DNA from 3 places in the Streptomyces sp. NPDC001135 genome. Region 2 is predicted to be linked to each of the others. Evidence: riboswitches for the same ligand, from Rfam matches in the RefSeq annotation. Region 2 holds a riboswitch; each other region holds the start of a gene.
What was found. A riboswitch is a leader RNA that binds a small molecule or an ion and turns the genes downstream of it on or off. The one in region 2 is predicted to bind cobalamin.
Positions count from the first base shown of each region.

Region 1: linked by a shared signal. The riboswitch ahead of ACWC94_RS20050 (hypothetical protein) and the one ahead of ACWC94_RS10835 (ribonucleoside-diphosphate reductase subunit alpha) in region 2 are both predicted to bind cobalamin.
Region 3: linked by a shared signal. The riboswitch ahead of ACWC94_RS25565 (cobalamin biosynthesis protein) and the one ahead of ACWC94_RS10835 (ribonucleoside-diphosphate reductase subunit alpha) in region 2 are both predicted to bind cobalamin.

Region 1 is NZ_JBSFKD010000015.1:130,225-140,299, forward strand. It holds gene ACWC94_RS20020 (LysR family transcriptional regulator) at 1-597, opposite strand, end outside; gene ACWC94_RS20025 (penicillin-binding transpeptidase domain-containing protein) at 737-2,383, shown strand; gene ACWC94_RS20030 (histidine phosphatase family protein) at 2,718-3,329, shown strand; gene ACWC94_RS20035 (hypothetical protein) at 3,504-3,842, opposite strand; gene ACWC94_RS20040 (CbtA family protein) at 3,987-4,739, opposite strand; gene ACWC94_RS20045 (CbtB domain-containing protein) at 4,762-4,983, opposite strand; cobalamin riboswitch at 5,020-5,161, opposite strand; gene ACWC94_RS20050 (hypothetical protein) at 5,345-5,752, opposite strand; cobalamin riboswitch at 5,809-5,928, opposite strand; gene ACWC94_RS20055 (methyltransferase family protein) at 6,039-6,686, opposite strand; gene ACWC94_RS20060 (hypothetical protein) at 6,904-7,740, shown strand; gene ACWC94_RS20065 (hypothetical protein) at 7,881-9,056, shown strand; gene ACWC94_RS20070 (radical SAM protein) at 9,184-10,075, shown strand, end outside.
Region 2 is NZ_JBSFKD010000006.1:198,151-208,225, reverse strand. It holds gene ACWC94_RS10860 (TetR/AcrR family transcriptional regulator) at 1-531, opposite strand, end outside; gene nagB (glucosamine-6-phosphate deaminase) at 659-1,444, shown strand; gene ACWC94_RS10850 (GntR family transcriptional regulator) at 1,621-2,385, shown strand; gene ACWC94_RS10845 (DUF3311 domain-containing protein) at 2,519-2,779, shown strand; gene mctP (monocarboxylate uptake permease MctP) at 2,776-4,404, shown strand; cobalamin riboswitch at 4,605-4,744, shown strand; gene ACWC94_RS10835 (ribonucleoside-diphosphate reductase subunit alpha) at 4,870-7,233, shown strand; gene ACWC94_RS10830 (ribonucleotide-diphosphate reductase subunit beta) at 7,233-8,246, shown strand; gene ACWC94_RS10825 (bifunctional albaflavenone monooxygenase/terpene synthase) at 8,338-9,708, opposite strand; gene cyc1 (epi-isozizaene synthase) at 9,705-10,075, opposite strand, start outside.
Region 3 is NZ_JBSFKD010000022.1:89,973-100,047, forward strand. It holds gene ACWC94_RS25550 (putative cobaltochelatase) at 1-1,055, opposite strand, end outside; gene cobN (cobaltochelatase subunit CobN) at 1,052-4,705, opposite strand; gene ACWC94_RS25560 (cobyric acid synthase) at 4,702-6,210, opposite strand; gene ACWC94_RS25565 (cobalamin biosynthesis protein) at 6,207-7,160, opposite strand; cobalamin riboswitch at 7,265-7,405, opposite strand; gene ACWC94_RS25570 (hypothetical protein) at 7,574-7,801, opposite strand; gene ACWC94_RS25575 (anion permease) at 7,834-9,084, opposite strand; gene ACWC94_RS25580 (lysozyme) at 9,228-9,974, opposite strand.

The DNA.
Region 1 (10,075 bases), on a different contig from region 2:
CGCGGTACGGGGGAAGAGGATCAGGTCGTAGCCCACGAGCGCAGCGAGCGGTACCTCGTCGAGTTCGGCCGCCTCGGCGTCGCGCGGCAGCAGCACACCCAACTCGCGGCGCAGCACCGGGCCGAGCTCCAAACCGGAGACGTCACAGGGATGATGGACGATCCCGACGTCCAGGTCGTGCGACGCGAACCGGTCGAGCTGCTGGGTGGTGGTGAGTTCCAGCAGCTCCAGTTTCAGTCCTGCATGACGCCCCTGGAAGTCCGTGAGCAGCGCGGCGACGGTCTCGCCGGGGATGTCGGGCGACAGCGCGGCTCGCAGGAGCCCGGTCTCGCCGTCCCTGATGCGGCGCGCCGTGGCGGTGAACGCCTCGGAGCGGGCCAGCAGTTCACGGGCCTCCGCCAACAGCAGCGTCCCCGCTTCGGTGATGGTCACCTGTCGGCTGCTGCGCTCGAACAACCGGACACCCAGCTCCCGTTCCAGGCGCTGGATGCGCTGTGACAACGGCGGCTGGGCCATGCCCAGCCGAGTCGCGGCACGGCCGAAGTGTGACTCTTCTGCAACAGCCACGAAGCACTCCAGGTGCCGTACGAGGTCCACGATCAGCAATCATATCGGATATTGATCAATCCACGATTGATATGGGTCTTGGACAGGCACCGCGGGGCATTGCTCTCCTCGGGCTACGGATTCCCCACGCGGGGAGCCCGGCAACTGCCCACGGAGACAGGACCAGACGATGTCCGAACCCGAATACACCACCACGGCCACCAGCCGCCGCAAGCCCCGCAGGACCGTACGGGCCGTCACCGCGACCGCCGTGGTGACAGCCGTCGTCGCGGGCGCGACGTACGCGGCCGGCCTCGGCCCCTTCGCCCGCGGCACCTCCCGTTCCGGCCCCGCCCCGGCGGCCGTCGCCCAGGCCCGCGCCTTTCTCGCGGACTGGGCCGCAGGACGCCTGCCGAACGCGGCCGGCCGCACCGACCGGCCTGGTACGGCGCAGGAGGTGCTGGGCAACTTCACCAAGGGCCTCGACATCGGCAGACCCACGCTGACCGCTGCGGCCCCCGTCGAGGGCGGGGACGGCACCGTCAGCGTCCCCTTCACGGCGCGGATGCCCGTGACCGGCCTGGGCACCTGGACCTACAAGTCGACACTGTCACTCAGCAAGCACGCGGCGGGCGGATGGAAGGTGCACTGGACACTCTCGCTCGTCCACCCGCACCTGAGCGACTCGGCGAAGTTCCACCTGGAACGCGAGGACGCGGATCCGCCCCCCGCTGTCGACCGGAACGGGAAAACCCTCTCGGGCGACGCCCACCCCACCGTGCGCCCCGTCCTGGCCCAGTTGGCCTCCGGCGAGAGCTCCGGTTCCGGCCCGCGAGGTGCGATCCAGCTCGTCGACCGGACCACGGGGGAGGTCGAGCGTACGGAGGCCACCTTCGGCGGGAAGGGCGACACCTCGGGCGGCCGGGCCGTCCGCACCACGCTCGACGTCATCTGGCAGTCCGCCGCGGAGAGGGCCCTCACGGCCCACGCCGGCGGCAAGAACGCCTCGCTGGTCGCCCTCCGGATCGACAACGGGCAGATCCTGGCCATGGCCAACTCCCCGTCGTCCGGCTTCAACCGAGCCGTTTCCGGCACCTATGCGCCGGGCTCCACGTGGAAGATCGTCACCAGCAGCGCCCTGCTGCTCAAGAACGCCGTGGCGCCCGAGGACATCGTCGACTGCCCGAAGTACGTCACGGTCGGCAAGCAGTTCCACAACGTGGAGACCTCCGAACACCGCAACGCCACGTTCTCGAAGGACTTCGCGGAGTCGTGCAACACCGCCTTCATCGGCCTGCGGGGCAGACTCGGCGACCGGGAGCTCGGCGACGTCGCCCGCAGGTACTTCGGCGTCGGACAGGACTGGCACGTGGGCATCCCCTCCTACGACGGCTCGGTACCGGCGCCGAAGGACGAGACCGAGAAGGCCGCCTCGATGATCGGCCAGGGCAGGATCCAGGCCAATCCGCTGATCATGGCTTCCGTCACCGCGACCGCCGTCTCCGGAACCTTCCATCAGCCCACGATCAAGGGCGACGCCAAGGACACGACCACCACCGCCCCGCTTCCCGGCAGGGTCGTCGCACAGCTGCGCGAGATGATGCGCACCACCGTCACCGACGGCACGGCGAGAAGCCTGTCCGACCTCCCGGGTGACATCGGCGCGAAGACCGGTACCGCGGAGGTCTCCGAGGGCGAGCCCAACAACGGATGGCTCGTCGCCTACCGGGGCAACGTGGCCGTGGCGTGCGTCGTGGAGCAGGGAGTCACCGGCGGCGGCTCCGCCGGCCCCATCATCCACGGCCTGCTGACCGCTGTTCCCGCCGATGCCTCCTGAGGGACCGTCATCGCGCGGCAGGCGCGGCCGGCGTGGCGGCGGACGCGTTGCCACTGTGTTCTTTCGGCTCGCGTGTGTCAGGAACGGCACCGCTGCCGTCCGGACTGCCGGCGGCCCGATGTGCCGCGCAGCGCCAGGGCAGCCCGAGGACAGCACCGGGGCCATGGGGCTCCGCGCCTTCCTCCGGGTGACACGCTCGTCGACCGGCGCACCGGGCCGGGCCGGAAGTGACCGGCCGGGGAGCACGGAAGGCATGCGGCGGATGCTATGTTCGCGGCCGCGTGGGCCGTACCGGTCGAGTCCCGCGCCCCATGACGGCAGCAGGAGCATCCGCGTGACCAGCCGAGTTCTACTCGTCTCCCCCGCCACGAGCGTGTCGTTGCGGCAGGCACGGTTCGACGACGGCAGCTCGCTCGACGACGGTGGCGCGGCGCGGGCCCGGGCGGCGGCCGGGTCGCTGCCCGGCGCGGGGCGTGTGGCCGTCTCCCCCAGCACGCGCTGCCGGGAGACGGCCACGGCGCTGGGCCTCGACGGCGCGCCGGTGCCCGAGCTGGCGGGGCTCGACGTGGGCCGCTGGCGGGGCCGCACCCTTCAGGAGGTGGGGGCGGCCGAGCCGGAGGCGGTGGGCCGCTGGCTCACCGACCCGGGCTGCGCACCGCATGGGGGTGAGTCCGTGCGGGACCTGTGCGCAAGGGTGGCGCGGTGGCTGGCCGACGCGCGGGCCGCGGAGGGCCGTACGGTCGCCGTCGTCGAGCCGGAGGTGGTACGGGCGGCCGTCACCGACGCGCTGGGGATGCCCGCCACGGTGTTCTGGCGCCTCGATGTACCGCCGCTGACCGTGACCGAACTCAGTGGCCGGGCCGGGCGCTGGAATCTGCGGCTGGGGCGTCCGCTTGCCGCGCCGGACGCCGACCAGGACCTGCCGTTTGGATCAGGCCGGCTGTGAGGTGGGGTGCCTTCCAGCCGACCGGAGCACGGTCTCGTGCGTGCGGCTGCGAGGCGGAGGAGGGAGTCGACGCGGAGCGTCGGCGAGTGACGACAACGCGCCAGATGTGCGTGCCAGCCCCTGCGACGCCGGGATGATCCAAACGAGAGGGCCCAGGCGCCGGCGACCGGCGGTTCAGGCTGCCGAGTCCCGGTGACGGCGCAGCAGCGCCGCTATCGCGCAGCGCAGGCAGGCGCCGTCGGCGCTCGGCTCCGTGGCTTGGCGGCCGGGGCACGGCGTCGGCGCCGGGTGGGACCGTCCCTGGCAGCCGTCCCCGGAGGCCGCTATCAGGGTTTCCAGGTCGTGCAGGAGCTGTTCGGTGCGCTTGGCCTGCTGGGCGAGCACCCGCACGCGGGCGCTCTGGCCGCCGATCTGCCGTCGGCTGGCGACCAGTTGCTCGTACTCCCGCGGGGTGAGGGCGACCGCGTCGCGGCCACCGAGGGTGATGCGGCGGGGCTGTGGGGTTCTGGCCACTCGGTTCCTCCGCTCCTCGCCCGGGTGACGCGCCCGGTCCGCCGGATTCCCGTGCCCTGCCGATGATCCCGTGCGCGTCGGTGTCCGGAGAACGCCGAAGGGCCCCCGGATGGTTCCGAAGGGCCCTCTGTTGTCCGGAAGGGGTCAGTGCGCGGCCGGAACCGCTCGTCCCCTCCCGGCCGTCGCCGGCTTCGGGTTCAGCAGGCGCTCGGCCAACTCGCCGAAGAGGAGGCCGAATCCGGCCCACAGAGCGGTCTGGATCGCCAGTGCCGAGAGCCGGAACCGCCACAGCAGGGTGGCCGGGAAGCCCTTGGGCACCTCGTTGACGACGGGCAGGAACTGGTAGGCCAGAGCGATCACGACGGCGAACGCGGCCACCGCGACGACCGTCGCCCACCAGGTACCCAGACGGGGGACCAGGCGCTTGCCCAGGAGGGTGGCGGCGATCGCCAGCAGGACGCTGAGCAGCATCATCAGGAAGTACAGGGTGGTCCGCTTGCCGATGGTGTCGGCGTTGCCGACCGACGGCGGATTGGCCGGGTACTTCAGGAACGGCACGACGTACACGGCGAGCAGGGCGCAGCCCGACAGCAGCAGTGCCGTGGCACGCGGGCTGAAGCGGCCCACGCGGCCCAGGGCGAAGCAGAAGGCGAGCGCGGCGATGCCGCCGAAGGCGACGCCGTAGACGAGGACGCCGGTGGCGAGGCCGGCGGTGGACTGCAGGGAGCGGGAGACGACTTCCATCTCGTGCTCGTGGGAGTGGGCCTCCTCGAAACTGATCGCCTTGTCGACGCTCGGCTCACCGAGGACGTACGCCACGACGAGGGCGAGCACGCCGGCCGCGAGGCCGGCGAGCATGCCCCGTACGAGGAGGTTCCGTACGGTTGCGGAATTCATGGGCGTGCGGTGTCCCCTCGCCTCAGTGGCAGGGGAAACCGAGCAGGTGACGGGCGTCGTGCACCCACTCGTGGACGTCCGTGCCGTTGAGCACGGAGGTGGCGCCCTGCTCGGCGCCGACGAAGTAGAGCAGGACCAGCATCAGGATGCCGAAGAAGACCGCCCAGGGAGCAATCGCCTTCAGCGGCAGCTTGGCGGGAACGACGGGGGTGGTGGCTGTCGGCTGGGCGACGGTCTGCGCCATGGCAGAACCTCCTCTGGGAGTTCGCGTCCCATCTCGGTGGTGCACAGGACGACGGCCACGGGTCTGACTCACGGGACGCCGCGGGGGCGACTCGCATACAGTGGCGCGACCGTGCCGGATTCACACCGGCTTCCGTCTCGCCGTCGTCGATATCGGACAGACCGTACCGCGTGTCGCGCGCACGGCCAAGACCGCCTCCGGCCGCCGTGACCTTCCCCCCTCACCAGGCGTGACGGTACGAGGCCGGTGGGACGGCACCGCGGCCGGGACCCAACCCGTCGATTCCGGGCGCGAGTTGCACACGGGGCGCGTCGGCCGGTGGCGTCCTGCGCCGGGCTCGGTGCCGCACCGGACCCACGGGTCAACGGGGATCCGCACGGCGTCGTGGCGGTGTGAAGGTGTACAGGCCGAGGATGTCCGGCTGGGGAGCGACGCCCGGGCCGCCCGCCCGCACCCAGGTCACGATGTCCTCGGTCGCCTCCGGATCGTTGACGAGTCCGAGCCAGACCGGCCGCGCACCGGCGGCCCGGCCAGCCGTGGACGGCTGTACGACGATGACGTTGGCCTGGTCGCACACATCGAGGCAGTCGGAGATCCGCACCGGCACCCGTGCCCTCAGCCGTGCGGTCTGCGCCATGTGATCGACCCCGGTCACCTTGGGAGTGCCACAGCAGCAGTCCCGGCACACGACGACCCGGCACGGCGCCGCGGCGCTCCCCGTCACAGGCCCGCCGGACACCTCTTCCGCCGGCCTCTCGGGCACGCCCATGTCACTCCCCTCCCGGGGAGCTCCGCCCCGGTGTACGTCGAGGAGGCGACCGCGTGAGTCTCTGGCTCCCGGGTCGTCGCCCGCCCGGCCTGCCCGCCCCGGGAGGGACGGAGGCCTGCCGGAACTCGCTCACCGGTCACAGTGGCGGGACCGCGCCGGATTCACACCGGCTTCCTCGGACCGCCGTCGCCCTATGTCGCCGGTCATCATGCCATCACCTCTCGGAGCGCCGCGTGAGCCGTCACCGCCCGCGCCCTCCGCGGCGCGGTGGGAGCGGACGACCGGGCTACCGCCGCACGCTGCCCGCGGGGCGCCGGCCGGCCCGGTGGGCCATGGGGCGTATGTGGGGGATCAGGGCCGGGACTTCGGCGCGGTAGGCGTCGTGGGCGGCGCCGAACTGCCGGGCCATCAGGCCGTCCTCGATCCGGACCCGGCGCAGCAGCCAGGGGACGGCGACCGCCAGGAACGCCACCCAGACGCCGAAGCCGCAGGCCAGCATGGAACCGGTGACCAGGCCGAGCAGCCCGGTGTAGATGGGGTGGCGGACCAGCCGGTAGGGCCCGTCCGTCCGGAGCTCGTGGTGCTCCCGGACCGTCGGCACACTGGCCCACATCGTGCCCAGCGCCCAGCGGGCCCACAGCAGCAGGGCGGTCGAGGCGACGGCGAGCAGTGCGCCCAGGAGCGCCGGCTCGGGCCGCCAGTACTGCAGCCGGCGCCAGAAGCCCTCGGAGTGCCCGATCAGGATGAAGAAGACGGAGACGCCCGCGGCCGGCAGCAGCCGGCGCGGCAGTGTGCGGCGCAGTCCGCGCACCCAGCCGCGCAGTCCGGACCGGCTCTTCACGCCGAAGAGGACAGCGCCCACGACCCAGGCCGCGACGAAGATCAGGACGCAGACGTCGATGGTCAGGACGAGTGCCGAGTGAAGAGAACCCATGCCTCAAGACTGCTCCGCGTACCCAGCCGATCACCACCACCCACGGGTCGATGGAGAGACCCCGCACCGGGCTCCACCGGTCTCCACCGTCCTCCGTCCACGGATGGAGAAGTCACGGGCAAGGCCCGTACAGACACGGAAGTTCGGGCGTGTCCGGAGGGGGCGCTGCTAGCCTGCGCGCAGGTGCTCGGGCGGGACAGGGGAGGAGCTGAACGCCGTGGTCCATGCGTTCGCCGTGTACCGGGACGCCATGCGTGAGGCGTGGGGGGACTGGTGGCTGGCCTGGCCGCTGCTGCAGAAGGTCGCCGTGGGGGACGTCCTGCACGACGCACGGGGATCCGTCCGCGCGGCCGGGACACTGGCCGACCACCGGATCGGCTTCGAGGAGACGCCGCCCGAGGCCCGCGGCGCCTTCCTGTACGACGCCGGCGGCGGGATCGACGTCCGCTTCAAGGCCTCCGGCGCCACGGACCCCCTCTTCACGGCCCTCGCCGACGCGGACGCCGGGGTCCTGCTGCGGTTCGCCCGGCAGCGGGCCGCGCTGGTGGCGTACCAGGGCCTGACCGGGAGCGGCCTGACCGACACCCGCGCCCTGGCCGGCACGCTCGTCCGCCGCTACTGGGAGGGCCGGTGGGAGGCCGGGCTGCTCGCCGTGACCGAGGTGGTCCGGGCCGACGCCGCCGCCGTGCTGGTGGCCGCCGAGGCGGGCGCCTCGGCCGAACTGAGCCTGGCCGCGTCCGTCGGCACCGGGCCGCTGCAACTGCTCGACCTGGCGGGCTCGGCGCGGCTCGCCGGCAGCAGGCACCTGGGCTTCCAGTGGATCGGTGAGGCCCTCACACCCCTCTTCCGGGTCGTACGGCTGCGCGCCACCTGGCTCGGCGGGGTCCGTGAGGAGTACGGGCCCGTGCAGCCGGGACGCGGCCTCGACGCCGAGCCGGTACCGCCCCTGCTGCTGGAGCAGGCCTGCGACGACCCGGCGGCCGTGCTCGAGGCCCCGGCCCAGCCGGCCGGAAGAGCCGGGACCGGGACCGAGCCGGCCCAGGACGCGCCCTGACCGGCCCCGCCCCGCTCGCCGTCCGGCGCGCCGCGGCACGGCTGCACGCCGTCGCCGGGCTGGAGGAGGAACTGCGCCAGTGGCAGGGCGCGAGCCGCGCCGGCGGCCCGCTGGAGAAGCACCACAGCCAGCTGGAGGCGGTGCTCGCGCTGCTCGGCGTGGGCGTGGCCGACGTACGGGCGCGGCTCGCGGACGGGCGCGGCGACGAAGTGCCCGGCCGGGTCCTGGACCTGCACCATGTGTGGGACTACTACCGCACCCGGCTCCTGCTGCGGCGCGTCCGTGACTACCGCCGCGTCCTGGACGTCGCGGACGAGGTGGCGTGGGAGTGCTACGGCCCGGTCCTCGGGCTCACCGGCGCCCGCGCCAAGGAACCCCCGCTGGTCGCGTTCAGCCGGGCGGCCGCGCCGCGCGCCCACCGACGGGGCAGCGCCTACCACGACCTGCTGCCCCGTGGTGGCATCCACACCCGCGAGGGCCGTGAGGCCGCCGCGCGGCTGCCGTTCCCGGTCATCGACGTGCCCTGGTCCTTCGGCTCCCATCTGCCCGCCCTGCTCACGGTGGCGCACGAGGCCGCACACCACATCGACGACGACCGCGGCCTCGGCGACGAGATCCGCCGGCGGGTCACGACGGCCGGTCTGCCCCCGGGGCGTGCCGTCCCCTGGGAGCGGTGGTCGGGCGAGGCGTTCGCCGACGTGTGCGCCGCCGTGCTGTGCGGGCCCGCCTACGGCGCCGTACTCGCCGAACTGCTCGACGCCGGGGACGACGTGGACGAGCGGGACTTCGACGGCGCGCATCCGCCGCCCGGGGCCCGGCTGCGGCTGGCCGGTGCCGCCGCCCGGCTGGCCGGACACCCGGGCGCGCCGGACGACACCGGCGACGGCGACGGCTACGGCTACGGCTACGAGGCCCATGTCGTGGCGGGGGCGCTGGTGCGGGGCGGCTGGTCCGGGCTGGACGGGCTGTCGCTCACCGGCCTCCTCGCGGCCGGGCGTCCGTCCGGCCGCGCGGACACAGGCGAGGGGGCGCGGCGGCTGCTGGCGGGCGGCCCGTCCCGGTGCTCCTCGGCGTCCGGGGTGCTGGCGGCGGCCGCCCTCGCCTTCCAGCGGGATCCGGCCGCCTACGACCGGCAGGGCGTCGGCGAGCGGGCCGTGGCCGAGGTGCTGCGCCTGCGGTCCGCCGGGACGAGGGCGGTGCCTGGCGCGGACCCGTCGGTGACCGGCCGCAGCCGCGCACGCACCGAGGCGGGACGTGCCGTCCTGAACGCGCTGGACGCCACGACGGCGCATTCGGGCCGGGTGGATCGCCGGTGAGCCCCTGCCGCAGCCGGCTCCACCCCTGTTGAATCCTGATCGAAGTCGCTTGACCGGCAGGCGAGTTGACCCGGCTGGGGCTACCCTGGCAAAGGCGCACCGACCGGGCGGGGGACGGTACATGGGCATGCAGTGGACGCCGGCGGTCCTCCACCGGCCGCGGCACGGGCGGGTGCAGTGCGTGCTGTGCCCCTTCCGCTGTTCGCTGAAGGACGGCGAGACGGGTCTGTGCGGGGTGCGCCGCCGGTCCGGGGACGGGCTGGAGACCGCGACCTTCGCGTCGTCGGTACGGCACTGGGACACCGTCGAGCGCAAACCGCTGTACCACTACCGGCCGGGCACACCCTGTCTGACCCTGGCCGCGCCCGGCTGCACCTTCGCGTGCGACTACTGCATCAACCACCGCATGTCCCAGTACGGCCGGGTGGACTCCGTCCGCTGGGACGCCGAGCCGGTGGACCCGGCCGAGGTGACCGGCGAGGCGGCACGGCGCGCGGGCTGCGTCGCGATCTCCTACACCGAACCCTCGCTGGCCATCGAACTGACCGCCGCGCTCGCCGAGTCGGGCCGCCCGCTCGGTGTGGACGTGGTCTGGAAGAGCAACGGCTTCCTCACCGCCGAGGCCGTCGAGCTCGCGGCACGCCATGTCGCCGCCGTCAACGTCGACGTGAAGACACTCGACGAACGCGACCACCGCGAACTGACCGGCGCCCGGCCCGGTCCCGTGCTCGACGCGCTCACCGGCCTGCGGGAACACGGTGTCTGGGTGGAGGTGTCGACCCCGCTGATCCCCGGCCTCACCGCCGGCCCCGGCACCCTGCGGCCGATCGCCCGGGCGCTGGCCGCGCTGGACCCCGCGATCCCCTGGCATCTCGTCCGGGCCACCCCCGCCCACCGCCGCACCGGCCACGCGCCCACGCCGGTGGCCGACCTCGAGGCAGGGGTGCGGATCGGGCACGAGGAGGGGCTGCGGCATGTGTACGTCGAACGGGCCCTGGGCGCCGACGGGCGGGCCACCC
Region 2 (10,075 bases):
GTGCCGGGCGAGGGCCGCGGCATCGGTGCCGGCCGGGAGGCGCCCGGCCGCGAGGTCGTCCCGGATCCGGGATTCGAGGGCGGCGATGTTCCCGTTGCGCCGCTCGCGCAGCAGGTCCTCGACCTCGGGGCTGGTGCAGTTGGTGGCGGCGTGCACGACCAGGCAGCCGTAGGGGTGCGCGGGGTCGGTGTACTCGGCGGCGGCCTCGCGCAGCGCGCGCCCGACGGCCGCGCGGGCGGTGGGCTCCTCGGCGAGGGCGCGGTCCACGAAGGCGCCGTGGGTGCCGGTGTAGACCTGGACGACCTCTTCGAACAGGGTCCGCTTGTCACCGAAGGCCGCGTACAGGCTCGGCGCCCCGATGCCCATGATCCGGGTCAGATCGGAGACCGAGGTGGCCTCGTAGCCGTGCTCCCAGAAGGCCATGAGCGCCTTCTCCAGCGCGGCGGCCCGGTCGAAGGAACGCGGCCGACCGCGTGTCCTGGCCGTGCCGACCTGCGCTTTCGCGTCCTGCCCCTGCACCATGGAGGGCATTTTATAGCGGACCCTAGAGAATCGACCCCCTCTTGCCCGCCTCCTGGGCCGGCAGAGGCCGCTTCTGTTAGATTGGTCTAAACCACATAGAGACGCCCAGAGCCCACTTCAGAACGGCAGGCCCAGCGTGGAAGTTGTCATCGTTCCGGACGCCGCGGCCGGCGGCGAGCTGATCGCCGAGGCCATGGCCCAGCTGCTGCGACGCAAGCCCGACGCCCTGCTCGGCGTGGCCACCGGCTCCACCCCGCTGCCCGTCTACCAGGCGCTGACCGCGAAGGTCCGCTCCGGCACCGCCGACACCTCCCGGGCGCGCATAGCCCAGCTCGACGAGTACGTGGGACTGCCCGCGGACCACCCCGAGTCCTACCGCTCGGTGCTGCGCCGGGAGGTGCTGGAGCCGCTCGGCATCGGCATGGACGCGTTCCTCGGACCCGACGGCACCGCCCGGGACATCCAGGCGGCGTGCGAGGCGTACGACCGCGCGCTCGCCGAGGCCGGCGGAGTGGACCTGCAGCTGCTCGGGATCGGCACCGACGGACACATCGGGTTCAACGAGCCGTGCTCCTCGCTCGCCTCGCGCACCCGGATCAAGACGCTGACCGAGCAGACCCGGGTCGACAACGCCCGCTTCTTCGACGGCGACATCGAGCAGGTCCCGCACCACGTCGTCACCCAGGGCATCGGCACCATCCTGGAGGCCCGGCACCTGGTGCTGCTGGCGGCCGGCGAGGGCAAGGCGGACGCGGTCGCCGCGACCGTCGAGGGACCGGTCGCGGCCGTCTGCCCGGCCTCCGCGCTCCAGCTCCACCCGCACGCCACGGTGGTCGTCGACGAGGCCGCCGCGTCCAAGCTCAAGCTGGCCGACTACTTTCGGCACACCTACGCGCACAAGCCGGACTGGCAGGGGATCTGAGGCATGGACTAGACCAGCCCTGGGGCAGCGGTATATAGAGGTGATCACGGAGCGTGCGGATGGACTCCCGAACACGCGAAGCCGTGCCACGATGTGAGCCGTGGCCGATGTGAGTCGGTCGGGCGTGGCCGATGCCAGTCGGTCGCTTTCGGCATCCGGAGCCGGGAAGGCAGAGCATGAGCACCGACGTCAGCAGTGCGGAGAACGAGGCCGGCACGACCGTCCGTACGGCGCGCGTGCCCAAGTACTACCGCCTGAAGAAGCACCTGCTCGACATGACGGAGACGCAGGCGCCGGGCACGCCGGTGCCGCCCGAGCGCACCCTCGCGGCCGAGTTCGACACCTCCCGCACCACCGTCCGCCAGGCCCTGCAGGAGCTGGTCGTGGAGGGCCGGCTGGAGCGCATCCAGGGCAAGGGAACCTTCGTCGCCAAGCCCAAGGTGTCCCAGGCCCTGCAGCTCACCTCCTACACCGAGGACATGCGCGCCCAGGGGCTGGAACCCACCTCGCAGCTGCTGGACATCGGCTACATCACCGCCGACGACCGGCTCGCCGGGCTCCTGGACATCACCGCCGGCGGACGGGTGCTGCGCATCGAGCGGCTGCGCATGGCCAACGGCGAGCCGATGGCCATCGAGACCACGCACCTGAGCGCCAAGCGCTTCCCGGCGCTGCGCCGCTCCCTGGTGAAGTACACGTCCCTGTACACCGCCCTCGCCGAGGTCTACGACGTCCACCTCGCCGAGGCCGAGGAGACCATCGAGACGTCGCTCGCCACCCCGCGCGAGGCGGGCCTGCTCGGGACCGACGTGGGCCTGCCGATGCTGATGCTCTCCCGCCACTCCCTGGACCACGAGGGCAGGCCGGTGGAGTGGGTGCGGTCGGTGTACCGGGGGGACCGCTACAAGTTCGTGGCGAGGCTCAAGCGCCCGGCGGAGTAGGCGGGTTGGAGGCGGGGACCTTCGCTGAATCGATATACCGACATACGGACGAGGTCTTCCGCTGTCTCGACACCGTCACCTAGATTGCCTGCGCATTACACAGGTGATCAGCGAGGGGACGGAGAGCCGTGGCATGTCCGATACACCTGAAGTGAGACCACCGGTCGTCACCCCGGTCCGGGTGATCATCGCCCTGTGTCTCGTCGCGCCCTTCGTGGCGATGCTCTGGGTCGGCTCCTACGCCAAGACGGATCCGGCCCTCATGGGGATCCCCTTCTTCTACTGGTACCAGATGCTCTGGGTACCGGTCTCCGCCGCACTCACCATGACCGCGTACAAGCTGTGGCAGCGGGACCAGCGCGCCCGCGCCCACGAGGGCGGTGAGGCGAAGTGAAGGACGGCGTCAACGGCGTCGCGCTCGGCGTCTTCGTCTTCTTCTTCCTGGCCGTCACGGTCATGGGCTTCCTCGCCGCACGCTGGCGCAGGGCCGAGAACGAACACTCCCTGGACGAATGGGGCCTGGGCGGACGGTCGTTCGGCACCTGGATCACCTGGTTCCTGCTCGGCGGCGACCTGTACACGGCGTACACCTTCGTCGCCGTACCGGCGGCGATCTACGCGGCGGGCGCGTCCGGCTTCTTCGCGGTGCCGTACACGATCCTGGTCTACCCGCTGATCTTCACCTTCCTGCCGCGCCTGTGGTCGGTCAGCCACCGCCACGGCTATGTCACGACCTCCGACTTCGTGCGCGGGCGCTTCGGCTCGAAGGGCCTGTCGCTGGCGGTGGCGCTGACCGGCATCCTGGCGACGATGCCGTACATCGCGCTCCAGCTCGTCGGCATCCAGGCGGTGCTGGACGTGATGGGCGTCGGCGGGGACAGCGGCAGCAACTGGTTCGTACGGGACCTGCCGCTGCTGATCGCCTTCGGTGTGCTCGCGGCGTACACCTACTCGTCCGGTCTGCGTGCCCCCGCCCTGATCGCCTTCGTCAAGGACGCGCTGATCTACATCGTCATCGCGGTGGCGATCATCTACATCCCGATCAAGCTGGGCGGCTTCGACGACGTCTTCGCCAAGGCGGGCCACGCGTTCAGCCAGGTCAACCCGGCCACCGGCAAGCCGCGCGGCGCGCTCGCGCCGCCGGAGGCGGGTCAGTGGACCTACGCCACCCTGGCGCTGGGTTCGGCGCTCGCGCTGTTCATGTACCCGCACTCGATCACCGCGACCCTGTCCTCCAAGAGCCGTGAGGTGATCCGCCGCAACACCACGATCCTGCCGCTGTACTCCCTGATGCTCGGTCTGCTGGCCCTGCTCGGCTTCATGGCGATCGCGGCCGGCGTCAAGGTCACCAACGGCCAGCAGGCCATCCCCCAGCTGTTCGAGGACATGTTCCCGGACTGGTTCGCGGGCGTGGCCTTCGCTGCGATCGGCATCGGCGCACTCGTACCGGCGGCCATCATGTCGATCGCGGCGGCGAACCTCTTCACCCGCAACATCTACCGGGACTTCATCAAGCCGGACGCCACGCCCAGGCAGGAGGCCCAGATATCCAAGATCGTCTCGCTGCTGGTGAAGGTCGGCGCCCTGGTCTTCGTCCTCACCATGGACAAGACGGTCGCGATCAACTTCCAGCTGCTGGGCGGCATCTGGATCCTGCAGACCTTCCCGGCCCTGGTCGGCGGCCTGTTCACCCGCTGGTTCCACCGGTGGGCGCTGCTCGCCGGCTGGGCGGTCGGCATGGTGTACGGCACGGTCGCGGCGTACGGGGTCGCCTCGCCGACCCAGAAGCACTTCGGCGGCTCGGCCAAGGAGATCCCCGGCATCGGGGAGATCGGCTACATCGGCCTGACCGCGTTCGTGCTCAACGTCGCCGTGACCGTGGTCCTCACCTTCGTCCTCAAGGCCGTCAAGGCCCCGGAGGGCGTCGACGAGACCAGCCCGGACGACTACACGGCGGACGCGGGGGACCCCGGCGTGCAGGTGGAACTGCCGCCGGCGACGGCGGGCTCCGCGCACTGACGAGACCCGGCCGGGCGCGCGGGCGGCTTGCGGGCCGCCCGTGCGCCCGGCCTTCTCGTCCCGGAAGGCGTCCCCGACGGGCGGGCGGGCGGCCCGCGACCCGACCCCCGCACCGTCACCGGGAGTTGACGCTCCGAAGCCACCACACCACACAACAGACACAACATCTGGGGCTGCCACGACAGCCCGGCACTAGATGTATGCTCATCCTCGCTGTCGCCGCAGGGGAATCCGGTGCGAATCCGGAACTGTCCCGCAACGGTGTACTTGTGCATGTCCGTTCCCCGGAACGCCGTGCCCAGGAGTCAGTCCGAGGACCTGCCGACAGCGCACCCGGCCGTCCGGCCGGTGTGCCCTGAGACGTCCGGGCCTCGCGGAGTGGGCCGGTGGACGCGACGCCGTGTGCGCTCGTGGCTGCCCCCTGCCCTCCGCAAGGCCCCCGTGCCGAGCGAGGGAGAGCCCCACGTGACCATCGCGCCAGCAGATCCGGCTTCAGCCAGCGGCCTGGAGACCGACGGTCCCGGTACCGCGCTGCTGCGGACCCTGACCGAGCTGACCGCCGACCTCCCCGACACCGACCCCGGCCGGGTCGCCGCCGCCGCGCTGCGCGGCCGGTCGGCGCACGCTGACGAGGCGGAGTTGCGCGAGCTGGCCACGGAGGCCGCCGCCGGGCTCATCTCCGAGGATCCCGCCTACTCCCGGCTGGCCGCCCGGCTGCTGACCCTCACCATCCGCGCCGAGGCCGCCTCGCAGGGCGTGACGTCCTTCACCGGGTCCGTGGCCGTGGGGCACCGCGAGGGGCTCATCGCCGACCGGACCGCCGAGTTCGCGCGGCTGCACGCCGAGCGGCTGGACGCGCTGGTCGACACCGGCGCCGACGACCGCTTCGGCTACTTCGGGCTGCGCACCCTGCACAGCCGCTACCTGCTGCGGCACCCGATCACCCGCAAGGTCATCGAGACCCCCCAGCACTTCATGCTGCGGGTCGCCGCAGGCCTCGCCGAGGACGACAGCGTCCGCTCCGTGGACGAAGTCGCCAAGCTCTACGGGCTCATGAGCCGCCTCGACTACCTGCCCTCCTCCCCCACCCTCTTCAACTCCGGCACCCGGCACCCCCAGATGTCGTCCTGCTACCTCCTCGACTCCCCGCTGGACGAGCTGGACTCCATCTACGACCGCTACCACCAGGTGGCCCGGCTCTCCAAGCACGCCGGCGGCATCGGCCTGTCGTACTCCCGGATCCGCAGCCGCGGTTCGCTGATCCGCGGCACCAACGGGCACTCCAACGGCATCGTGCCGTTCCTGAAGACCCTGGACGCCTCGGTGGCGGCCGTGAACCAGGGCGGCCGGCGCAAGGGCGCGGCGGCGGTGTACCTGGAGACCTGGCACTCCGACCTCGAGGAGTTCCTGGAGCTGCGGGACAACACCGGTGAGGACGCCCGCCGTACGCACAACCTGAACCTCGCGCACTGGATCCCGGACGAGTTCATGCGCCGGGTCAACGCCGACGCGCAGTGGTCGCTGTTCTCCCCGGCGGACGTGCCGGAGCTGGTGGACCTGTGGGGCGAGGAGTTCGACGCCGCCTACCGCAAGGCCGAGGACGCGGGTCTGGCGAAGAAGACGATCCCGGCCCGTGAGCTGTACGGCCGGATGATGCGTACCCTCGCGCAGACCGGCAACGGCTGGATGACCTTCAAGGACGCGGCCAACCGCACCGCCAACCAGACGGCCCTGCCCGGTCACGTCGTCCACTCCTCCAACCTCTGCACGGAGATCCTGGAGGTCACGGACGACGGCGAGACGGCGGTCTGCAACCTCGGCTCGGTCAACCTCGGTGCGTTCGTGAGCAACGGGGACATCGACTGGGAGCGCCTCGACGAGACGGTCCGCACGGCCGTCACCTTCCTCGACCGCGTGGTCGACATCAACTTCTACCCGACCGAGCAGGCGGGCCGGTCGAACGCCAGGTGGCGGCCCGTCGGCCTCGGTGCCATGGGTCTGCAGGACGTGTTCTTCAAGCTGCGCCTGCCCTTCGACTCGCCGGAGGCCAGGGCCCTGTCCACGCGGATCGCCGAGCGGATCATGCTCGCCGCGTACGAGGCCTCCGCCGACCTCGCCGAGCGCAGCGGCCCGCTGCCGGCCTGGGAGAAGACCCGTACCGCCCAGGGGGTCCTGCACCCCGACCACTACGACGTCGAGCTCACCTGGCCCGAGCGCTGGGCGGCCCTGCGCGAGCGGATCGCGGCCGTCGGCATGCGCAACTCGCTCCTCCTCGCGATCGCGCCCACCGCCACCATCGCCTCCATCGCGGGCGTGTACGAGTGCATCGAGCCGCAGGTGTCGAACCTGTTCAAGCGCGAGACGCTGTCCGGTGAGTTCCTGCAGGTCAACTCGTACCTGGTGAAGGATCTGAAGGAGCTCGGCGTCTGGGACGCGCGGACCCGTGAGGCGTTGCGCGACTCCAACGGCTCCGTGCAGGACTTCGCCTGGATCCCGGCCGACGTACGGGCCCTGTACCGCACCGCGTGGGAGATCCCGCAGCGCGGCCTGATCGACATGGCGGCGGCGCGGACCCCGTTCCTCGACCAGGCGCAGTCGCTCAACCTCTTCATGGAGACGCCGACCATCGGCAAGCTCTCCTCGATGTACGCGTACGCCTGGAAGTCGGGCCTGAAGACGACGTACTACCTGCGCTCGCGGCCCGCGACGCGCATCGCCCGCGCCGCCCAGGCGCAGGCACCGAAGACCATCCCCGTCCAGCAGGTGGCCGATCCCGACGCGGTCGCCTGCTCCCTGGAAAACCCCGAGTCCTGCGAGGCCTGCCAGTAATGTCCAACCGTCCTCAGAACCTTCTCGACCCGGGCTTCGAACTGACGCTGCGCCCCATGCGCTACCCGGACTTCTACGAGCGCTACCGGGACGCCATCAAGAACACCTGGACCGTGGAGGAGGTCGACCTCCACTCGGACGTCGCCGACCTCGCCAAGCTGACCCCGGCCGAGCAGCACCTGATCGGCCGGCTGGTGGCCTTCTTCGCGACGGGTGACTCGATCGTCGCGAACAACCTGGTCCTGACGCTGTACAAGCACATCAACTCGCCCGAGGCGCGGCTGTACCTGAGCCGGCAGCTGTTCGAGGAGGCCGTGCACGTCCAGTTCTATCTGACCCTGCTGGACACCTACCTCCCCGACCCGGACGACCGGGCGGCGGCCTTCGCGGCCGTCGAGAACATCCCCTCCATCCGCGAGAAGGCCGGGTTCTGCTTCACGTGGATGGACTCGGTCGACAAGCTCGACCGCCTGGAGACGAAGGCCGACCGCCGTCGCTTCCTGCTCAACCTGATCTGCTTCGCCGCGTGCATCGAGGGCCTGTTCTTCTACGGCGCCTTCGCGTACGTCTACTGGTTCCGCAGCCGGGGGCTGCTGCACGGTCTCGCCACCGGCACCAACTGGGTGTTCCGCGACGAGACGATGCACATGTCCTTCGCCTTCGACGTGGTCGACACCGTCCGCAAGGAGGAGCCGGACCTGTTCGACGACGCGCTCCAGCAGCAGGTCACCGACATGCTGAGGGAAGCCGTCGAGGCCGAGCTGCAGTTCGCGCGCGATCTGTGCGGCGACGGCCTGCCGGGCATGAACACCGAGTCGATGCGGCAGTACCTGGAGTGCGTCGCCGACCAGCGCCTCATCCGCCTCGGCTTCGCCCCGGTGTACGGCTCGGAGAACCCGTTCTCCTTCATGGAGCTGCAGGGCGTTCAGGAGCTCACGAACTTCTTCGAGCGCCGCCCGTCGGCGTACCAGGTGGCGGTGGAGGGCACCGTCGACCTGGACGAGGACTTCTGATCCTCCCGCGCCGTTCGCGCACCGCGCCGAACACCTACCGGCGCGCGTTCCGGGGCCCTGGAGCCGCCTGAGCGCGCGCCGGTACCAGGTTCTACCAAGGCATCGGCCTCAGCAGCAGCTTGTGCGGACGCAGGGTGATGCCCACCCGGGTGGTGTCGTTCGACCCCGCGACCTGCTCGAAGCGGTACTTCGCCGAGATCGCCGCGGTGATCAGGCTCAGCTGGGTCATGGAGAAGTGGTCGCTGGGGCACTTGCGGTTGCCCACGCTGAACGGGCTCATGGCGTACTTCGGCACGTCCTTGGCCCGCTCCGGCAGCCACCGGTCGGGGTCGAAGTCGAGGTGGCGGTCATAGGAGCGGGCGTCGCGCTGGATCGCGTAGGGGCTGTAGATGATGTCCGCCCCGGCCGGAATGCGATAGCCACCGAGTGAGGTGTCGGTCACCGCGCGCCGCGTCAATATCCATACGGCGGGCCTGAGCCGCATGGCCTCGACGACGACATTGTTGGTGTGTGTGAGCGCGCGAACGTGCTCGAATCCGACCGGCCGGCCTCCGGTCACGGATTCGACCTCGGTCCGTACCTTCTCGGCGTGTTCCGGGTGTTCCGCGAGAACCTGCAGCAGCCACATGATCGTGGACGCCACCGTTTCGCTTCCGGGGGTGAGTATCGCGACGACCTGGTCGTGGATCTCCTGTTCCCCGATGGGGTCGCCATTGTCGTCCTTTGCCTCCAGCAATGCCGTCAGCAAATCGTCCGGCTTTTGACCAGATGCCCTCCGTTCGGCGACGATCTCGTCCACCAGCAGATGCAAATCGGCCAGGGCCCGGTTGAATTCGCGGTTGGCCGGAAACGGCAGCCGGTACAGCGGTCCGAGCGGGATGACCATCCGGCGGTACATGCCCCGGAAGACGCTGGCGAGGTCGACACTCAGCCGCTCGGCGCGCTCGTCCATGTACTCACCGCGCAGCAGGCAGCGGGCGGCGATGCGCACGGCCACCCGGAAGGACTCGGAGGTGCAGTCGAGGGTCTCGCCGGGCCGCCAGCGCTCGGTGAGCCGATGCGCCTCCTCCTCCATGACGGGCCCGTAGGCCGGTATCGCGTCCAGCCGGAACGCGGGCTGGATGGTGCGGCGCTGACGGCGGTGCCGGGGGCCGTTGGCGGTGGCCACGCCCTCCTTGCCGAGCAGGCCCTCGAGGGACTCCCACAGGGGCCCGTCGATCTTGAAGTCGGCGCTGAGCGCGAGCGCGCCGGTCAGCTCCGGCGTGGTGACGGCGTACACCGTCTTGGGGCCGAGCTTGAGGCGTACGACGTCGCCGTGGTCGCGGAGCCGCGCCATGAAGGCGAGCGGGTCGCGGACCAGTTTCAGGCCGTGCCCGAGGCCCGGTACCGCGCCCGCCGCCAGGGGCGGTTCGCGCAGTTCGGTCTCCTCGGGGGTGGCGGGCCGCACAGACTCGACGGTCATTTCTCACCTGCCGCTTCGTTCGTGACGTAGGGGGGCGTGGACCGGTCGTCCCAGGTGTCGACCATGTACCGGCCGGACTCGTGGTGGAACCAGTAGGCGGAGCTGAACCAGTTGCGCATATTGCCGACACAGGCGCGTACCGCGGCGCTGAGTTCCTTTCCGCGGACCGTTCCGTCGGCGAGGTCGTCGGCGAACCTCAGGGCGTCCTGCTCGGCTTCGAGGAATTCGCTGACGCATTTCTCGACCCGCCGCCTGACTTCGTCCACCGCGTCTTCGAGAGTCATCCTCTCATGGGTGATGAGACTGATTCCGAGATTGTGGACCTCGTCGCCCGCAATTTCTTTCGGAAGCGAGCACAGGTCGTTGT
Region 3 (10,075 bases), on a different contig from region 2:
CCGCCGGGACCGTCCGGATCGGGATCGTCGTCGCTCTCGTCCTCCCCGGAGAACTGCTCCAGCGTCTCGTCCAGCTTGTCCTCGTCCAGGCCCGGCGCGTCGAACGGGTTCCGCCGGCGCCGGTGCGGCAGCGCCAGCAGCGCCGCCTGCCGGACGTCCTCCGCGAGGACGTCCGTCCGCCCGGCCCATGCGGCCAGCGCGGTCGCCGTACGCGCCATCACGATGTCGGCGCGCATGCCGTCCACCTCGAAGGCCGCGCACGTCGCCGCGATCTGCCTGAGCGCACCGTCGCCGAGCCGCACCCGCGGCAGCAACGCCCGTGCCGCCACGATCCGTTGCCGTACGCCGGCCTCCTCCTCGGCCCACCGGGCGGCGAACGCGGCCGGATCGTCGTCGTACGCCAGCCGGCGCCGCACCACCTCGACCCGCTGGTCCGGCTCCCGCGAGGCCGCGACCTCCACCGTCAGTCCGAACCGGTCCAGGAGCTGGGGCCTGAGCTCTCCCTCCTCGGGGTTCATGGTGCCCACGAGCAGGAACCGGGCCGCGTGCCGTACCGAGACGCCCTCCCGCTCCACGTACGACGCACCCATCGCCGCCGCGTCCAGCAGCAGGTCGACCAGGTGGTCGTGGAGCAGGTTGACCTCGTCGACGTACAGGATCCCGCGGTGCGCGTCGGCCAGCAGGCCCGGCTCGAACGCCTTCACGCCCTCGGCGAGGGCCCGCTCGATGTCCAGGGCGCCGACCAGCCGGTCCTCGGAGGCGCCGACGGGCAGCTCGACCATCCGGGCCGGGCGCGCCGTACCGGGCCCCGGCTCGTGCGGCCCGTCCGGGCAGGACGGATCCGGTGCCGCCGGGTCGCAGGAGAACCGGCACCCGGGGACGACGGCCACCTCCGGCAGCAGCGCCGACAGAGCACGTACGGCCGTGGACTTGGCCGTGCCCTTCTCACCGCGCACCAGCACCCCGCCCACCGCCGGGGACACGGCGTTCAGCAGCAGCGCGAGCCGCAGGTCGTCCTGGCCGACAACGGCCGTAAAGGGGAAGGGGGTCGTCACTGGTCGTCGCCCTCCAAGTCGCCTTCCAGCTCCAGGTAGGTGGCGCGCAGCCGCTCCAGGGTGTCCGCGTCCGGCTCGGCCCACAGGCCCCGGTCGGCCGCCTCCAGCAGCCGCTCGGCGATGCCGCGCAGCGCCCACGGGTTGGACTTCTTCATGAAGTCCCGGTTCTCCGGGTCGAAGACGTACTCCGCGCTGAGCTTCTCGTACATCCAGTCGTCGACCACGCCCGCCGTGGCGTCGTAGCCGAACAGGTAGTCCACGGTCGCCGCCATCTCGAAGGCGCCCTTGTAGCCGTGCCGGCGCATGGCCGCCATCCAGCGCGGGTTGACCACCCGGGCCCGGAAGACGCGGTGCGTCTCCTCGCCCAGCGTGCGGGTCCTCACCTGGTCCGGTACGGCACTGTCGCCCACGTAGGCCTCGGGGTTGGCGCCGGTCAGATGCCGGACCATGGCGACCATGCCGCCGTGGTACTGGAAGTAGTCGTCCGCGTCGACCAGGTCGTGCTCGCGGGTGTCGACGTTCTTCGCGGCGACCGCGATCCGCTTGAACGCGGTCTCCATGTCCCCGCGCGCCGCCCGCCCGTCGAGCCCGCGCCCGTACGCGTACCCGCCCCAGACGGCGTAGACCTCGGCCAGGTCCGCGTCGCTGCGCCAGTTGCGGGCGTCGATCAGCGGCAGCAGACCGGCGCCGTAGGCCCCCGGCTTCGAGCCGAAGACCCGGGCCGTGGCGCGCCGCCGGTCGCCGTGCTCGGCGGTGTCCTCGTCGGCGTGCGCCCGCACGTAGTTGGACTCCGCCGGCTCGTCCAGCTCGGCCACCGCCCGCACCGCGTCGTCGATCAGCCCGACGACGTGCGGGAACGCGTCCCGGAAGAACCCGGAGATACGGACCGTGACGTCGATGCGGGGCCGCCCGAGCTCCGCCGGCGGGACGATCTCGAAGCCGGTGACCCGGCGCGAGGCGTCGTCCCACACCGGACGGCAGCCCAGCAGCGCCAGGATCTCGGCGATGTCGTCGCCCTGGGTGCGCATCGCGGACGTGCCCCACACCGTCAGGCCGACGGACTTCGGGTACTCACCCGTGTCCTGCAGATACCGCTGCACCAGCGAGTCGGCGAGCGACTGGCCGACCTCCCAGCTCAGCCTGGACGGAATGGCCTTGGGGTCGACCGAGTAGAAGTTCCGGCCGGTCGGCAGCACGTTGACCAGGCCCCGGGTCGGCGAACCCGACGGACCCGCCGGGACGTAACCGCCGTCCAGCGCCCGCAGGATGTGCCCGATCTCGTCCGTGGTCCTCGCCAGCCGCGGTACGACCTCGTCGCACGCGAACTCCAGCACGGACACGGCCTCCGCAAGTTCGGTGCCGAGCACGCCCCGCAGGACGGCACGGACGACCCCACGGTCCCACTCCCGCGCCTCCATGCCCTCCGCGATCCGCCGGCACAGCTGCTCCAGCAGGTCGATCGCGTCGGAGGCCGTGCGCGCCGGCCCCTCCGCCAGGTCCGTCAGCTCCACCGGCACCTTCACCGGCGCACCGGGCTGGGCCAGCAGGTCCTTCTCGTCCAGCCCGAAATGGGCCGCCAGCGAGGACCGGAGCCCCGGCAGGGCGTTCGCCTGCCCGCCCCACACCTGCGAGGCGCGCAGCACGGCGAGGACCAGGTTCACGCGCGGTTCGGCGACCGGGCCGCCGCCCAGGACGTGCAGACCGTCGCGGATCTGCACGTCCTTGATCTCGCACAGATAGCCGTCGATGTGCATGACGAACTCGTCGAACGCGTCGTCGTCCGGCTGCTCGTCCACATGCAGGTCGTGGTGCAGCTCGGCCGCCTTGACCAGCGTCCAGATCTGGGCGCGGACGGCCGGGGCCTTCGTCGGGTCCAGGTCGGAGACGAGCGCGTACTCGTCCAGCAGCTGCTCCAGCTTGGCGAGGTCGCCGTAGGTGTCGGCGCGGGCCATCGGCGGCACCAGGTGGTCGACCACCGTGGCGTGCCCGCGCCGCTTGGCCTGGGTGCCCTCGCCGGGGTCGTTGACGATGAACGGGTAGATCAGCGGCAGGTCACCGAGCACCGCGTCCGGAGCGCACCCCGCGCTCAGGCCGAGCCCCTTGCCCGGCAGCCACTCCATCGTGCCGTGCTTGCCCATGTGCACGATCGCGTCCGCGCCGAAACTGTTCTCCAGCCAGCGGTAGGCGGCCATGTAGTGGTGCGAGGGGGGCATGTCGGGGTCGTGGTAGATCGCGATCGGGTTCTCGCCGAAACCGCGCGGCGGCTGGATCATCACGACGACGTTCCCGAACCGGAGCGACGCCAGCACGATGTCGTCACCGTCGACGTAGAGACTGCCCGGCGGCTCGCCCCACGCCTCGGTCATCGCGTCCCGCAGCTCCGGGTCCAGCTTCTCGAACCACGCCCGGTAGTCGGCCAGCGGCACGCGCGCGGGCGCCGCCGCCAGCTGCTCCTCGGTGAGCCACTCCACGTCATGGCCGCCGGCCTCGATCAGCCGGTGGATCAGCTCGTCGCCGCCGGAGGGGTACTCGGTGAGTGCGTAACCGGCGTCCCGGAGGGCGTCCAGCACCCGCACCGCCGACGCGGGCGTGTCCAGACCGACCGCGTTGCCGACCCGGGAGTGCTTGGTCGGGTACGCCGTGAAGACCAGCGCGACCTTCTTCTCGGCGTTCGGCTTGTGCTTCAACCGGGCGTGGCGCAGGGCGATCCCGGCCACCCGCGCGGCCCGTTCCGGGTCGGCGAGGTACACGGGGACCTCGTCCGGGCCCTGCTCCTTGAAGGAGAACGGCACGGTGATCAGACGCCCGTCGAACTCCGGGATCGCGACCTGCATCGCCGCGTCCATGGGGGACAGGGCGGCGTCGGAGTCCTCCCACGCGGCCCGCGAGGAGGTCAGGCACAGGCCCTGCAGCACCGGGATGTCCAGATCCGCGAGGGCCCCGATGTCCCAGGACTCCTCGTCGCCGCCCGCCGACGCCTGCGAGGCGTGGGTGCCGCCGGCCGCGAGCACCGTGGCGACCAGCACGTCGGCCTTCGCCAGCAACTCGTACAGCCCGGCGTCCGCGCCGCGCAGCGAACCGCAGTAGACGGGCAGGGCGTTGGCGCCCTCCGCCTCGACCGCCTCGCACAGGGTGTCCACGAAGGCGGTGTTGCCGCTCAGTTCGTGCGCTCGGTAGAAGAGCACGCCCACGGTCGGCCGGCCGCCCTGGACCCGGTACGAGCCGTGGACGCCGTACTCCGGCATCTTCCGCGGCTCCTCGAAGCCCTCACCGGTCAGCAGCACGGTGTCCGACAGGAACCGGGACAGCTCCAGCAGGTTCGCGGGGCCGCCCTCGACCAGGTACTTCAGCGCCTCCGCCACCACACCGGCCGGCACCGACGACTCGGCCATCAGCTCGGCGTCGGGGACGGCCTCGCCGCCCAGCAGCACGGTCGGGATCCCGGCCGCCTTCAGCGCGGCGAGCCCCTCCTCCCAGGCGCGCTTGCCGCCCAGCAGCCGTACGACGGCCAGGTCGGCCCCGTCGAGCAGGCGCGGCAGCTCCTCGCGGACGTCCACCCGGGTCGGGTTGCCGATGCGGTAGTCCGCGCCGGAGGCCCGGGCCGCCAGCAGATCCGTGTCGGCGGTCGACAACAACAACACTGTGCTCATGCGGGCGCTCCCGGTGGAATGAAAGGCAGTCCTTGCGGCGCGCCCGACTCGATGAGCCGCCAGAGCGCGTCCGTGTCCGCGTGCTGTTCGATCAGGTCGCCGAGCCGGTCGAGCTGCTCCTCGCGCAGCGCGGCGAAGGAGGTGTCGGGCGCCGGCACGAAGCGGCGGCCCGCGGCGGCGGCCACCTCGCGCAGGAAGGCCCGCCGGAAGCCGTCCGACTCCAGCGAACCGTGCCAGTGCGTGCCCCAGGTCCGGCCGACCCGGCAGCCGTCCAGGAAGGCCTCACCGCCGTCGACTTCGGCGACACCGTGGTGGATCTCGTACCCCTCGACCCGCTCGCCGAGAGCCTCTCCGGCCGGCCGGGTCAGGGTCTTCTCGCGGGCGAACCGCACCCGCACGGGCAGCACACCGAGCCCGTCGACGGTGCCGGCGCGTGACTCGACCTCGTCCTCGATGCGTTCGCCGAGGATCTGGAAGCCGCCGCAGATACCGAGGACCGGGCGTCCTTCGGCGGCACGCCGGACGAGCGCGTCCGCGAGGCCCCGCTCCCGCAGCCACGCGAGCGCCCGTACGGTCCCGCGCGTGCCCGGAACGACGACCAGGTCGGCGTCCGCCAGTTCCTCCGGACGGTCCACGAACCGCACCACGACACCCGGTTCGGCGGCCAGCGCGTCCACGTCCGTGAAGTTGGACATCAGCGGGATCGCGCACACGGCGACCCGCAGCACGTCCTCGCCGACGGGCGGGATCACGGTGGACTCCCGGACGGTGCCGCGCAGGGACACGCGCAGTCCGTCCTCCTCGTCGATACCGAGACCGTGCCGGAAGGGGAGCACGCCGTACGTCCGCCGCCCGGTCAGGCCGTGGAGCATCTCCAGCCCGGGTTCCAGCAGGCCGGCATCGCCCCGGAACTTGTTCACCAGGAACCCGGCGACCAGCTCCTGGTCCTCGGGCGACAGCAGGGCGACGGTCCCGAAGAAGGACGCGAAGACGCCCCCGCGGTCGATGTCGCCCACCACCAGCACCGGCAGGCGCGCACGGCGCGCGATCCCCATGTTCACGATGTCGGTCCGGCGCAGATTGATCTCGGCCGGGCTGCCCGCACCCTCACAGATCACCGCGTCATACGTGCCCCGCAACTCGGCCAGGCAGTCCAGCACGGGACCGAGGAGCTTCTGCTGACGCCCCCCGTGGTACCCGCGCGCGCTCAGCTCGCCCACCGGCTTGCCCAGCAGTACGACCTGGCTGCTCTGCTCGCCGCCCGGCTTGAGCAGCACCGGGTTCATCAGCGCGGTCGGTTCGATCCGGCACGCCTGGGCCTGCATGGCCTGGGCCCGCCCGATCTCCGCGCCCTGACGGGTCACGAAGGAGTTGAGCGACATGTTCTGCGCCTTGAACGGCGCGACCTTCACGCCCTGGCGCACCAGCCACCGGCAGATCCCGGCCGTCACGACGCTCTTGCCGGCGTCGGAGGTGGTGCCGGCGACGAGGAGACCCCCGCTCACTTGCCACGTCCCTTCAGGCTCTTGACGAGGTGGCGCGCGGCGACCGTGGTGCCGAGCGCGAGGAGGCCGACGCGGCGGGAGAGCCGTACGGCCCGGTCGATGTCGGTGGCCCGGACGGCCCGCCCGGTGTCCCCGTTCAGCACGGGCCGGTGCTCGACCCGGCCGCCGTAGGAGAGCGTGCCGCCCAGGCGTACGCCGAGGGCGCCGGCGAAGGAGGCTTCGACGGGACCGGCGTTGGGGCTCGGGTGCTCGCGGGCGTCGGCCTTCCAGGCGCGCAGGGCCCCCCGGGGGTCGGGTCCGGCCGTGGCGGCGAGTACGGCGGTCAGCCGCGCCCCCGGCCAGCCGGCCAGGTCGTCGAGCCGGGCGGAGGCCCAGCCGTAGCGCCGGTACCGGCGGGACTTGTGACCCACCATGGCGTCCAGGGTGTTGACCGCCCGGAACCCGAGCAGCCCCGGGACCCCGGCCACGGCCCCCCACACCAGCGCCCCCACGACGGCGTCGGAGGTGTTCTCGGCGACCGACTCGACGACCGCCCGGGCGATCCCGTCGGCGTCCAGTGCCTGTGGGTCCCGGCCGCACAGATGCGGCAGCCGTGCCCGTGCCGCCTCGACGTCCCCGGCCTCCAGCGCACGCCCGATCGTGCGGGCCTCGCGGGCGAGTGACGTACCGCCGACGACCGCCCAGGTGGCCGCGGCGGTCAGCGCGAGGGTGGCGGTGGGGGAGGGGCGTACAGCGCGTGCGGCCACCGTGCCGAGTGTGACGGCGCCTCCGGCGCACACGACGGTGTGCAGGGCGCCCCAGCCGCGGTGGTCGTGCCACAACGCGCGGTCCACGGCAGCGGCCGCCCGCCCGAACGCGGCGACCGGATGACCACGGCGGGGGTCGCCGAGGAGCAGGTCACCGAGAAGGCCGGCGGCGGCGCCGTACGCGTACATGCGATCGGCACCCATCGGCTCAGCCGGCCGTGGGTGCAGGAGCGGGCCTGGGTCGGGTCCTTGTCCTTCGGCAGCCGAGCATGGCGATCCGTGTCCTCACTCAGGGTGTCCGCGCCCTGGTTCGACGAGATTCGGCGGTGAGAGTTCCTGGCTTCCGGGGTTCTTCCCCGGTGACAGTGGCGGGACCGCGCCGGATTCGCACCGGCTTCCTCTCTTGCCGCCGTACATGGCCCGGGCAGTCCACCACGCGCCCGGAACGGCCGTCAACTTGCCGTTGACCTGCACGGGGAGAGTGTGCCGATCCCCACATCGTGGGGCGTGCGGGGCAGGGGAAAGGCTCCCCTTCCGCGTGACAAAAGGCTCCCCTTCCGCGTGACAAAAGGCTCCCCTTCCGCGTCACGACGGGAGGGGAGCCTTCAGGGGGTGGGTCAGGGCTTGGCCACGATCAGGTAGATGCCGTACGCCACCGCCGCCGCGCACGCGGCGAAGCAGACGTAGGCGCCGGTGACGGCGAGGCCGGCGGAACCGCCCTGGGCCGCGGCCTTCTCGCGCCGGGCCAGACCGTTGATGCCGAGGGTGAACAGGGCCACCAGGCCCACCGCGAACGCGAGGCTGACGCCGAAGACGGAGCCGAGGGCCGCCCAGTCGATCTTCATGATGCTTCCTTCGGTAACCGGGGTGACCGGGGTCAGACGGTGGCGGCCGGCGGGGCGGCCGGAGCAACGGGCTCGGCTGTGGCCGGGGAGGGGATCGTCGCCGTGAGGTCCTCGGCGAGCGTGCCCGCCGGGGGCGGGGTCACCGCGGCGATGGCGGTGGTCACCACGCCGGCCGGCTCCTCGGTGTCGGCGACGACGTTGGTGTGGTCGACGACCTCACGGCGGGAGATCTTCCAGATCGCGGCGCTCGCGCCGACCAGGAAGACGGCGACGACGGCGGTGCCCCAGTCACCGAGGTCCGTGACGGACTCGGCGCCCGCGCCGACCAGCGCGGCGGCCGGGAGGGTGAGTACCCAGGCGACGGCCATCCGGGTCGCGGTGGACCAGCGGACCACCCCGCCCTTGCGGCCGAGGCCCGCGCCCATCACCGAACCGGAGACGACGTGCGTGGTGGACAGCGAGAAGCCCAGGTGGGACGAGGCCAGGATGGCGGTCGCGGCGCTCGTCTGGGCGGCGAAGCCCTGACGCGGCTCCAGGTCGGTCAGGCCCGTGCCCATGGTGCGGATGATGCGCCAGCCGCCGATCCAGGTGCCCAGCGCGATGGCCAGGCCGGCGGAGAGGATGACCCAGGTGGGAGGGTTGGAGCCCGGGGCGATGGCGCCGCCCGCGATCAGCGCGAGGGTGATGATGCCCATCGTCTTCTGGGCGTCGTTGGTGCCGTGGGCGAGGGAGACCAGGCCGGCGGAGGCGATCTGGCCGGCGCGGTAGCCCTTGCGGGTGGCCTCGCCCTCGGCCTTGCCGCCGATGCCGTAGGAGAACCGGGTGGCCAGCAGCGACGCGAGGCCCGCCACGACCGGCGCGGCGACCGCCGGCAGCAGCACCTTGGTGACCAGCACGTCGCCGTGGACGGCGCCGAAGCCGGCGGAGGCGACGGTGGCGCCGATCAGACCGCCCATCAGGGCGTGCGAGGAACTGGACGGCAGACCCACCAGCCAGGTCAGCAGGTTCCAGAGAATCGCGCCGACCAGGGCGGCGAAGATGACCTCGGGACGGATGCCGGTCTCGTCGACGAGACCCTTGGAGATCGTGTTCGCGACCTCCACGGAGAGGAAGGCGCCGACCAGGTTCAGGGCGGCGGACATGGTTACCGCGATCTTCGGCTTCAGGGCGCCTGTGGAGATGGTGGTGGCCATCGCGTTCGCGGTGTCGTGGAAACCGTTCGTGAAATCGAACGCGAGTGCGGTTACCACCACAATCGCGAGGATCAGCGAGAAGCTTTCCATTTACCCAGGCAATCGTTCGAGGTCATTGGCTGGACGACCGTAGGCAACCTGGGTGAACGGAAGATGAACTGAGGCGGGCGTGGCGGTGTCCGAGTGGGGGGAGTGGGGTTTCGTTCGGCCCCCGCGGCCCAGGCGCCCCATGGCTACCGGCCCCGCGCGAGGGTCCGCAGCCGGCTCGCGGACCCGTTGAAGAGATTCTGGTCACCCGGCAGCCGGCCCTTGGTGCCGTACTGCCAGATCGTCCAGTACTGCCATCCGCCCGGCAGCTTCCCCGGACGCGAGGTGCCGTGGCGGGCGATCCACAGGGGGTTGCCGGAGAACGCGCGGCTGTTGCCGGTGCACAGCTTCCACCACTGGGTGGTGGTGTAGATCACCGGGCGGCGGCCGGTCCTCCGCTTGACCTCGTTGCTGAAGGACCGGATCCAGCGGACCATCCGCCTCCTGCCCATCCCGTAGCACTTGTGCTTCTTGTCGTACGGGTTGTACTCGATGTCGAGTGCGGGTGGCAGCGTCCAGCCGTCCGCCCGCCAGCCCCCGCCGTGCCGCACGAAGTACGCGGCCTGCTGGGCGCCGGAGGACTTGTCCGGCCGGGCGAAGTGGTAGGCGCCCCGGACCAGGCCCGCCTTGCGGGCGCCGTCGTACTGCTGGGAGAAGTAGGGGTTGCGGTAGTCCGTGGACTCCGTCGCCTTGACGTAGACGAACCGCGCGCCCTTGGACCGGGCGGCCGGCCAGTCGACGCGCTTCTGGTGCGACGAGACGTCGTGTCCGTGGGGCTTGGCCGGTGCCCGGGTGCCGGCCGCCGCGGGCGCGGTGCCCACGAGGGCGAGCGCCGCCGTGGCCGCCACGAGGACACCGGCGCGGCGACGGAGGCGAGTGCGTTCACGGGCCATATGTCTCCCCGGGTCGGCGGACGGGAGAACGTCCGGCGGGCAAGGCAGACCATTGAAGGCCCGGCGATCATCGAATCTGCGCCTCATGTGCGGCGATTCCC